Pleomorphomonas sp. T1.2MG-36: one gene and its partner. The protein of the gene in region 2 interacts with the protein of the main gene of each other region in a pairwise test. Links are inferred from orthologs where the notes say so. Each region holds a gene or a part of one and is shown on either strand. Other genes may lie near its edges.

Region 1 (2,712 bases), on a different replicon or contig from region 2:
GTCCGCCATCATGATCGCCGCGGCGATGGGCGCCGACGTGATCGCCGTCGACATCGCCGACGACAAGCTGGAGTTTGCCAAGACCATCGGCGCCACGGCGGTGATCAACGGCAAGACAACACCGGACGTCGCCGGCGCCATCCGCGACCTGACGGGCGGCGGCGCTCATCTTTCGATCGATGCCCTTGGTCACCGGGTCACCGCCCGCAACTCCATCCTCGGCCTCAAGCGGCGTGGACGCCATGTGCAGGTCGGCCTGATGCTCGGCGACGACGTCGAGGCCCCCATTCCAATGGCGCGCATCATCGGCTGGGAGCTCGAAGTCTACGGCAGCCATGGCATGCAAGCCTGGCGCTATGACGACATGCTCGCGATGATCGCCGCCGGCAAGCTCCAGCCGCAGAAGCTGGTCAACCGCCACGTCGGACTCGACGAGGCGATCGACCTGCTCATCGGCATGGACCGTTTTCAGGAGACCGGCATCAACGTCATCACCGATTTCGGCTGACGATGCGGTCTCGCCACCGCATCGGAACGTCCGAAGACCGGCCTCCACGTTCGGCCGATGCGCTTTTGGCGGTGAAGAAGGCCGGATGGAAGACGATCGCCTTCCACGCCGGCGCCTCTCCAAAGGCAAGCGCCTGGACATAGACGTCCGGAACGCCTTGGCAGGACAGGCCCGGCTGCGCGGCGAAGCCGAAGCGGCCGTAGTAAGCCGGCTCGCCAACCAGGACGACGCCGGCTGCCTTCAACTCTGTGAGCTGAGCAAGACCGGCCTGGACCAGCGCTGAGCCGACACCAATCCGTTGCCATGCCGGCGCCACGGACAGCGGTCCCAGACCGAACCAGCGGCCGGGCATGTCCGTCTCGATCGGCGAAAAGCCGGCGTGTCCGACGATTTCGCCGGCCGGATCGACGGCGACGAGCGACAGGACCAGCGCGCCAGCAGCGCGTAGATCGCGAACGATCGCCGCCTCGGTGCCGTTGGCATGGGCGACGTTCAGGAAGGCAGCGGTGGTCAGCTCGCCAATAGCGGCTTGATCAGCCGCCGTTTCACTGCGGATGACAAAACTCATGGTCTTCTTTCCGATTGCAGGACAATGCCGCACGGCCGCCGTCAGGGCAGCCGCGCGTCGACGATGCGTCGGAACGAGCCGAACCCGGACCACAAGGCCCGGATGCGGCTCAACCCGCAGTGTCCGATCGGAAAAGAAGGCCGGGCATCATCCCGTTGCCTCAGAAGGGAATGTCGTCGTCGAGATCCGACGAGAAATTGGAAGCCGGGGCGCCACCACCCTGTGCGCGACCACCGCCGCCACCCGAACGGGCAGGAGCGCGCTCCATCGGACCGGACGAGCCGTAGTCCGAACCGGCGTCGCCGAAGTCGCCTTCGCTGCGACCGCCGCCTTCGCCGCGGCTATCGAGAATGGTCAGCTCGCCACGGAAGCGCTGCAGCACGACCTCGGTGGAGTAGCGCTCCTGGCCGGACTGGTCGGTCCACTTGCGCGTCTGGAGCTGACCCTCGATGTAAACCTTGGAGCCCTTCTTCAGATACTGCTCGGCGACCTTGGCCAGATTTTCGTTGAAGATCACCACCGAGTGCCACTCGGTGCGCTCCTTGCGCTCGCCGCTCTGGCGGTCGCGCCAGTTTTCCGAGGTGGCAATGCGCAGGTTGACCACGGCGTCGCCCGACCCCATCCGCCGCACCTCGGGATCGCGCCCAAGATTGCCGATCAGGATGACCTTGTTGACGCTGCCTGCCATGGCTTTCTTCCCTCGAACTCGTTACCTTCGGTCCGGTGCGTTGACACGCCGGACCGGCCGGGCCATTGCCGGCAACACAGGCGCACGTTAACGCCGGCACCACCCCTGCGAAACCCCGCCCCAGCGGCGGCGCATCCTTTTCCACAGTGAGAAAAAGGCTGGCGCCCATTTCGTGTTCCTGATACGTTCTAGACGTTTCATAAGGATGTCGCAACCGAATTCCGAGGCTTTCCGCGTTTCATCGCTGGATCCGGCGGCATGGCTGCCGCGCACGCCGGTGCCTTGCAGGCTCTCGGCCGATCCTGACAGGATGCGACAGCAGACCCGGACTAGCTTAGCGCGCCCTCTGGCCGCCCGGTTCAGGATCCCCGGGCAAGACACTCCGCTTCCCGCCCTCCGCCGGGAAACGCGACAAGGACGACGACAGACATGCCGAACAAGCCGACCAGCATTTTCGATCAGGCCCGGCGCTCCCTTTCGGTGCGCGGCGCGCGCGAACACAACCTCAAGAACATCGACGTCGATTTGCCGCGCGACAGCCTGATCGTCATGACCGGCCTCTCCGGCTCGGGCAAGTCGTCACTCGCCTTCGACACCATCTACGCCGAGGGCCAGCGCCGCTATGTCGAGAGCCTGTCGGCCTACGCCCGCCAGTTCCTCGACATGATGCAGAAGCCGGACGTCGACCAGATCGACGGCCTGTCGCCGGCCATCTCCATCGAGCAGAAGACCACATCGCGCAACCCGCGTTCGACGGTCGGCACCGTCACCGAAATCTACGACTACATGCGCCTGCTGTTCGCACGTGTCGGCATTCCCTATTCTCCGGCCACCGGCCTGCCGATCGAGAGCCAGACCATCAGCCAGATGGTCGACCGGACACTTGAGCTGCCGGAGGGCACCCGCCTCTATCTGCTGGCGCCGATGATCCGCGGCCGCAAGGGCGAG
Region 2 (5,265 bases):
GCTGGCCGAGAACGGTCCGCTGTTCCTCGAACGGGTGCGCCGCGAGACCGGCCTCAACCTCGAAATCGTCAGCCGCGAAACCGAGGCTCGACTTGCCGTTGCCGGTTGCGCCACGCTGATCGACCAGCGCTCGCAGGGCGTGCTGCTGTTCGACATCGGCGGCGGTTCGTCGGAACTGGTCTGGCTCGATCTCAGGCGGCGTGGCGAAGCGCGCGGCTTCGCCCTCACGCGGTTCATCAAGAGCTGGACGTCGTTGCCGGTCGGTGTCGTGACGCTCAGCGAGCGGCATGGCGGCCACATGGTGACGCCCGAAGTCTATCGCGACATGGTCGAGGAGGTGGAGGGTCTTCTCGAAGATTTCGAGGGGATGGAAGGCGCCGCCGAACTGGTGGCCTCGGGCGCGGCTCACATGCTGGGCACATCCGGCACGGTGACGACGCTCGCCGGCATCCACCTCGGGCTCAAACGCTACGATCGCCGCCGCGTGGACGGCGTCTGGCTCGATGGCGACGAGGTGGACGACATGATCAACCGGCTGATAGGCATGGGCTACGATCAGCGCGTCGCCAACCCCTGCATCGGGTCCGATCGGGCCGATCTGGTGCTGGCCGGCTGCGCCATTCTGGAGGCTATCCGCCGCAAGTGGCCCTGCCAGCGGCTCCGCGTCGCCGATCGCGGCTTGCGCGAGGGCATTCTGGTCGAACTCATGGCTCGTGACGGCGTCTGGCGCCGCCGGCCTCAGCCCGCAAGGACGGAAGCGCATGTCTGACAAGGGAAAATCCGGTGGGGACAAGCCGGCCGGGCCGGACAAGTCCAAGGGCCCAGACAAGCCCAAAGGCAAAGGGCGAGCCGATACCGGCCTCAAGGTCAAGGTGAAGACGGCGCGCGGCCGCACCGCATCGTCGGTGCGCTGGCTGCAGCGCCAGCTCAACGATCCCTATGTGGTCAAGGCGCGCAAGGAGGGCTGGCGCTCGCGCGCCGCCTTCAAGCTGATCGAGATCGACGAGAAGTACCACCTCCTGAAGCCGGGCAACCGGGTGGTCGATCTCGGCGCCGCGCCGGGCGGCTGGTGCCAAGTGGCGGCCAAGAAGACGGGATCGACGCCGGGCAATCCGCTGGTGGTCGGCATCGACTATCTCGAAATGGATGGCGTGCCGGGCGTGGCGCTGCTGCAGAAGGACTTTCTCGACGAGGATGCGCCCGAGGCGCTGATGGCCGCTCTCGGCGGTCACACGCCCGACGTGGTGCTGTCGGACATGGCGGCGCCGACCACCGGCCACCACAAGACCGACCATCTTCGCACCACCTACCTCTGCGAGGTGGCGGTCGCCTTCGCCGTCGACGTGCTCCGGCCGGGCGGCGCCTTCGTCGCCAAGGTGTTCCGTGGCGGCACCGAGAATGAGCTCCTGGCCACGCTGAAGCAGAATTTCGCGCAGGTCTTCCATTTCAAGCCGCCATCCTCGCGGCAGGAAAGCGTGGAGATGTATGTGGTCGCCAAGGGCTTCAAGGGACGGTCTTCCGCCGAGACGGAGGTGGATGAGGACGCGCAGCCGTGAGCTGCGCCCCTCCCGGCGATGACGGCGATGGTTGGGACCGGATCCCCGACGAGCCGGATGGCTCAATCCGGGCGACGCCGACCGATCCCAGGAAATTGCGCGAGAAGCTGCGCCGCTCGGGCTTTGCCTATCTCCAGCGCTATTCGGCCTCGGAGGCGCACTTCTTCGAACTGATGGAGAAGAAGCTCCGGCGGTGGGAGGCGGCGGGCTATGTGGCGCTCGGCGAAGCCAGCGTCGCTGGCCTCGTGGGGGATCTGACCTCGGAGTTCCGCGAACTGGGCCTTCTCGACGATGCGGGGTTCGCCGCCTCGCGCGTCGCTTCGGCCCGGCGCAAGGGGGCGTCGCGCCTCAAGATCGCTCTTGGTCTTCGGGCCAAGGGCGTCGACGGCAATCTGGCGCGGACGGCCATCGAGGAAGAAGGCACCGACGAGATGGTGGCGGCTCTCCGTTTCTGCCGGCGGCGGCGGATCGGCCCGTGGCGCCGGGGCGAGCGGCCGGATCGGGACGGTCTCAACCGCGAGATCGCCATCTTGGCCCGGCAGGGTTTTGCCACTCAGCTCGGACGTGCCGTCGTGCTACTGTCGCTTGAAGAAGCCGAGGACAAGCTCGGCGCGATTTGAGACTGTCGTCGATGGAATGGGTGTCGGAAGCGCTGTTGATCGGCCTTCGCCCGCATGGGGAAACCAGCGCGGTGATCGAGGTGATGACGCCCGACTTCGGCCGTCATCTCGGCCTCGTCAAGGGCGCCCGTTCCAGACGCCTTCAGCCGGTTCTCCAGACGGGAAACTCGTTGCTGGTCAATTGGCGAGCGCGGCTCGAAACGCATCTCGGCCTGTTCTCCGTCGAGTTGTCGGAGGCGCGGGCGGCGCGGTTGATGGAAAGTGCATCCGGTGTGTTCGGCGTGCAGATCGTCGCCGGCCACTTGAGGCTCCTGGCCGAGCGCGAGGCGCATCCCGGCCTCTACCGGGCGGCGATCGCGCTGCTCGATCATCTCGACGGCCCGCTGCAATCGGCGGCGCTGATCGCCCGCTTCGAGCTGATGCTGCTCGACGAACTGGGCTTCGGGCTCGATCTCTCCTGCTGCGCCGCCACGGGGCGGACCGAGGATCTTCGCTTCGTCAGCCCCAAGTCGGCCCGCGCCGTTTCAGGTGAAGCCGGTGCGCCCTATGCCGATCGCCTGCTGAGGCTGCCCGCCTTCCTGCTGCCGGACGGGGCGGAAACGCCGGACGCCGCCGACGTGGTGGCGGCGCTGAAGCTCACGGGCTTCTTCCTCGACCGGCATGTCGCCGGCCCCCGGGCGATCGATCTGCCGTCGGCGCGAGCCCAGATGCTCGGCAAGCTCGAAGCCGAACGGCGGGAAAGCTCTCCGAATCCCGCCTGATCGGTTCAGGCTACGGCCGACAGAAACAACGCTTCGCGGCGCACCGTGCCGTCGGCGTTGCGGGGAATCTCCGGCACCGACACCAGCGCCGTCGGGCGATCGAGCTTGCCGGCTTCTTCGCCCTCGAGCCAGATCAGCAGCTCGGTCAAGGACGGCCGTTCGCCGCTTTTCGGCACCACGGCGAGGCCGAGGCGGTGGCCCACCGGGCCGGCCTCGATCGGGAAGACGGCCGCATCCTCGACGCCGGGATGGCGCGAGAACAGGGCATCGAGCCGCTTCGGCGATATGGTGATGCCGGCGACGCCGATGGTTTCGCCGAGCGTGCCGGTGATCATCAGGCGTCCGTCGCGTTCCTCGGCGGCGAGGCCGGTGCGCAGGAAGCCATCCGAGGTCACGCCGAGCAGGGCGCTGCGCCGGCCGGATTGCGGTTCGGGCCAGGGTGCGTCGGGAATGAGGGCTCCGCCGAGCAACAGTTCGCCGTCGTCCGCCTTGCGGCTGCGTGCGCCGGCCTTCGCCTTGATCCTGGCCTCGAACAGCACCGGCGCCGCGCTGAGGCCGCCCATGTGCGCCGCGCCCGCTGGGAGGGCCATCGTGCCTCCGGCAGCGTCGCGCGAACGCGGGATGAGGCAGAGACCGCCGAGCGTCAGGAGATCGACGGTGCGAGCCGTCGGGGCAGGGGCGAGACCGGGCCCGACGCCGACCGCCGAGAAGGCGAGGGGACGGTCTAGGCAGGCGGCGAGGGGGGCGGCCATCACCTCCGGCAGCACGATCCGGTCGGCGCCGACGCTTTCCACCGCCTCTGCGAGGCCGGCGAGCGACGTGCCGTGGTGGAATGCGACATGGCCGCCGGACATCAGCGCCGTGGCGATCGAGCCGGCCACCGAGGCCAGGCTGGCCGGATGCATGGTGGAGAGCACCGTTTCCGGCGCCACGACGCCCGCCTCGAGGATGTGTCCGGTGGCGACGGCCACCAGTTGGTTGTGGCTGAAGGGAACGATCAGCAGTTCGTCGTCGGGCGTCCGCGCCATGGAGAGCAGAGCCACGTGGTCGGCCGCCTCGCCGCGCCGCGCCACCTCCGGCGGCTCGCCCAGCGCATCGAGGTCGGCAAGCACTTCGGAGAGGTCGATCAACCCGTCCGGCTGGCCGTCGCCGACGGCGAAGACGAAGCGGATCGCGAAGGTGTCGGCGGCAACGTCGCGCACCAGTTCGCCCGACGGCTCGTTCTCGATCTCCGAGGCGGTGACCATGGCCTTGATCGACGCCGCCTCGATGGCCGCCTCGATCTCCGACTTGGTCCAGTAGACCGGCAGCGGCGCCACCACGAGCCCGGCCTTCAGCGCGGCGAACAAAACGATGGCCGCGTCGGCGCACGGCGGCAGATGGATGCCGAGCACCATGTCCGGCCGCAGGCCGACGGCGGCGAAAAAGGCGGCGAGACCATTGATGCGCTTTTCCGCCTCGGCGAAGCTGTATTTGGCGGACAGGCCGGGCACTGCGCCGACGCCGACATCCTCGAAGACGATCGTCTCGGGCGCCGCGACGGCGGTGCGACGCAGCAGTTCGACGAGCGTCACGTTGCTCCAGACACCGGAGGCGACGTAGGCTTCGGCTCGTTGTTCGGACGTCAGGATCATCGCGCGTTTCCCTGTAAGCGCTGGGTTCCGTTAGGTGGCGTCAGGACTTGGCGTCCGCCCACCAGGCGGACGGCTGAATGCCGGTCAGCGCCGTCGTCTCCGGCCGGTGGACACGCGTCCAGCGAGCGACCAGATCCTCGGGCAGGTGATAGAGCGGTATGCAGTAGAGGCCGGAGATCAGCAGGCGGTCGAGGGCCCGGACGGCCGCCTCGAACTCGGCGCGCCCGGTGGCGGCGAGAAGGGCGTCAATCATCGCGTCGATCGCCTGGCTCGACGCCCCGGCGTAGTTGAAGGTGCCTTCGGTGACCGCCGCCTTCTGCGACCAACGGTTCATCTGTTCGTTGCCGGGCGACAGCGACGCCGTCCAGATCATCTGCAACATGTCGAAGTCGAAGGATTTCTGACGGTCGTAATACTGCGTCGAATCGACGAGCCGCACCGACATGTCGATGCCGACCAGCTTGAGCGTCGCCTGATAGGAGAGGGCGAGACGCTCCTCGTCGGGCACCTTGGCCATGAACTCGAAGGCGAACTGCCGGCCGCCGGCGTCGACCAGCCGTCGTCCGTCGAGCTTCCAGCCAGCCTCGACGAGGAGATCGAGGGCGGCGCGCAGCGCCTTGCGGTCGCGGCCCGAACCGTCGCTGACCGGGGGCGCATAAGTGCCGGCCATGACGTCGGGCCTCACCTGGTCCTC

The links. The genes of interacting proteins can lie anywhere in the genome.
Region 1: the proteins of recO (region 2) and QQZ18_RS09840 interact in binary tests that used the Escherichia coli proteins (3 or more experiments, as listed by UniProt). The link is inferred for Pleomorphomonas sp. T1.2MG-36 from one-to-one orthologs.

What each region holds. Positions count from the first base shown.
Region 1 is NZ_CATNLY010000012.1:630,839-633,550, forward strand. It holds QQZ18_RS09840 (single-stranded DNA-binding protein), read right to left. Parts: upstream 1,765-2,712; coding sequence 1,237-1,764; downstream 1-1,236. Other genes in the region: QQZ18_RS09830 (zinc-dependent alcohol dehydrogenase family protein), read left to right, coding at 1-508; QQZ18_RS09835 (GNAT family N-acetyltransferase), read right to left, coding at 492-1,076; uvrA (excinuclease ABC subunit UvrA), read left to right, coding at 2,194-2,712. UniProt on the Escherichia coli protein: Plays an important role in DNA replication, recombination and repair. Binds to ssDNA and to an array of partner proteins to recruit them to their sites of action during DNA metabolism. Acts as a sliding platform that migrates on DNA via reptation.
Region 2 is NZ_CATNLY010000001.1:910,796-916,060, reverse strand. What follows is about bases 1,211-4,062. They hold recO (DNA repair protein RecO), read left to right. Parts: upstream 1,211-2,187; coding sequence 2,188-2,937; downstream 2,938-4,062. Other genes in these bases: QQZ18_RS04245 (AMP-binding protein), read right to left, coding at 2,943-4,062; QQZ18_RS04255 (RecX family transcriptional regulator), read left to right, coding at 1,553-2,176; QQZ18_RS04260 (RlmE family RNA methyltransferase), read left to right, coding at 1,211-1,556. Also shown: QQZ18_RS04265 (Ppx/GppA phosphatase family protein), read left to right, coding at 1-769; more of QQZ18_RS04260, read left to right, coding at 762-1,210; more of QQZ18_RS04245, read right to left, coding at 4,063-4,571; QQZ18_RS04240 (extracellular solute-binding protein), read right to left, coding at 4,612-5,265. UniProt on the Escherichia coli protein: Involved in DNA repair and RecF pathway recombination.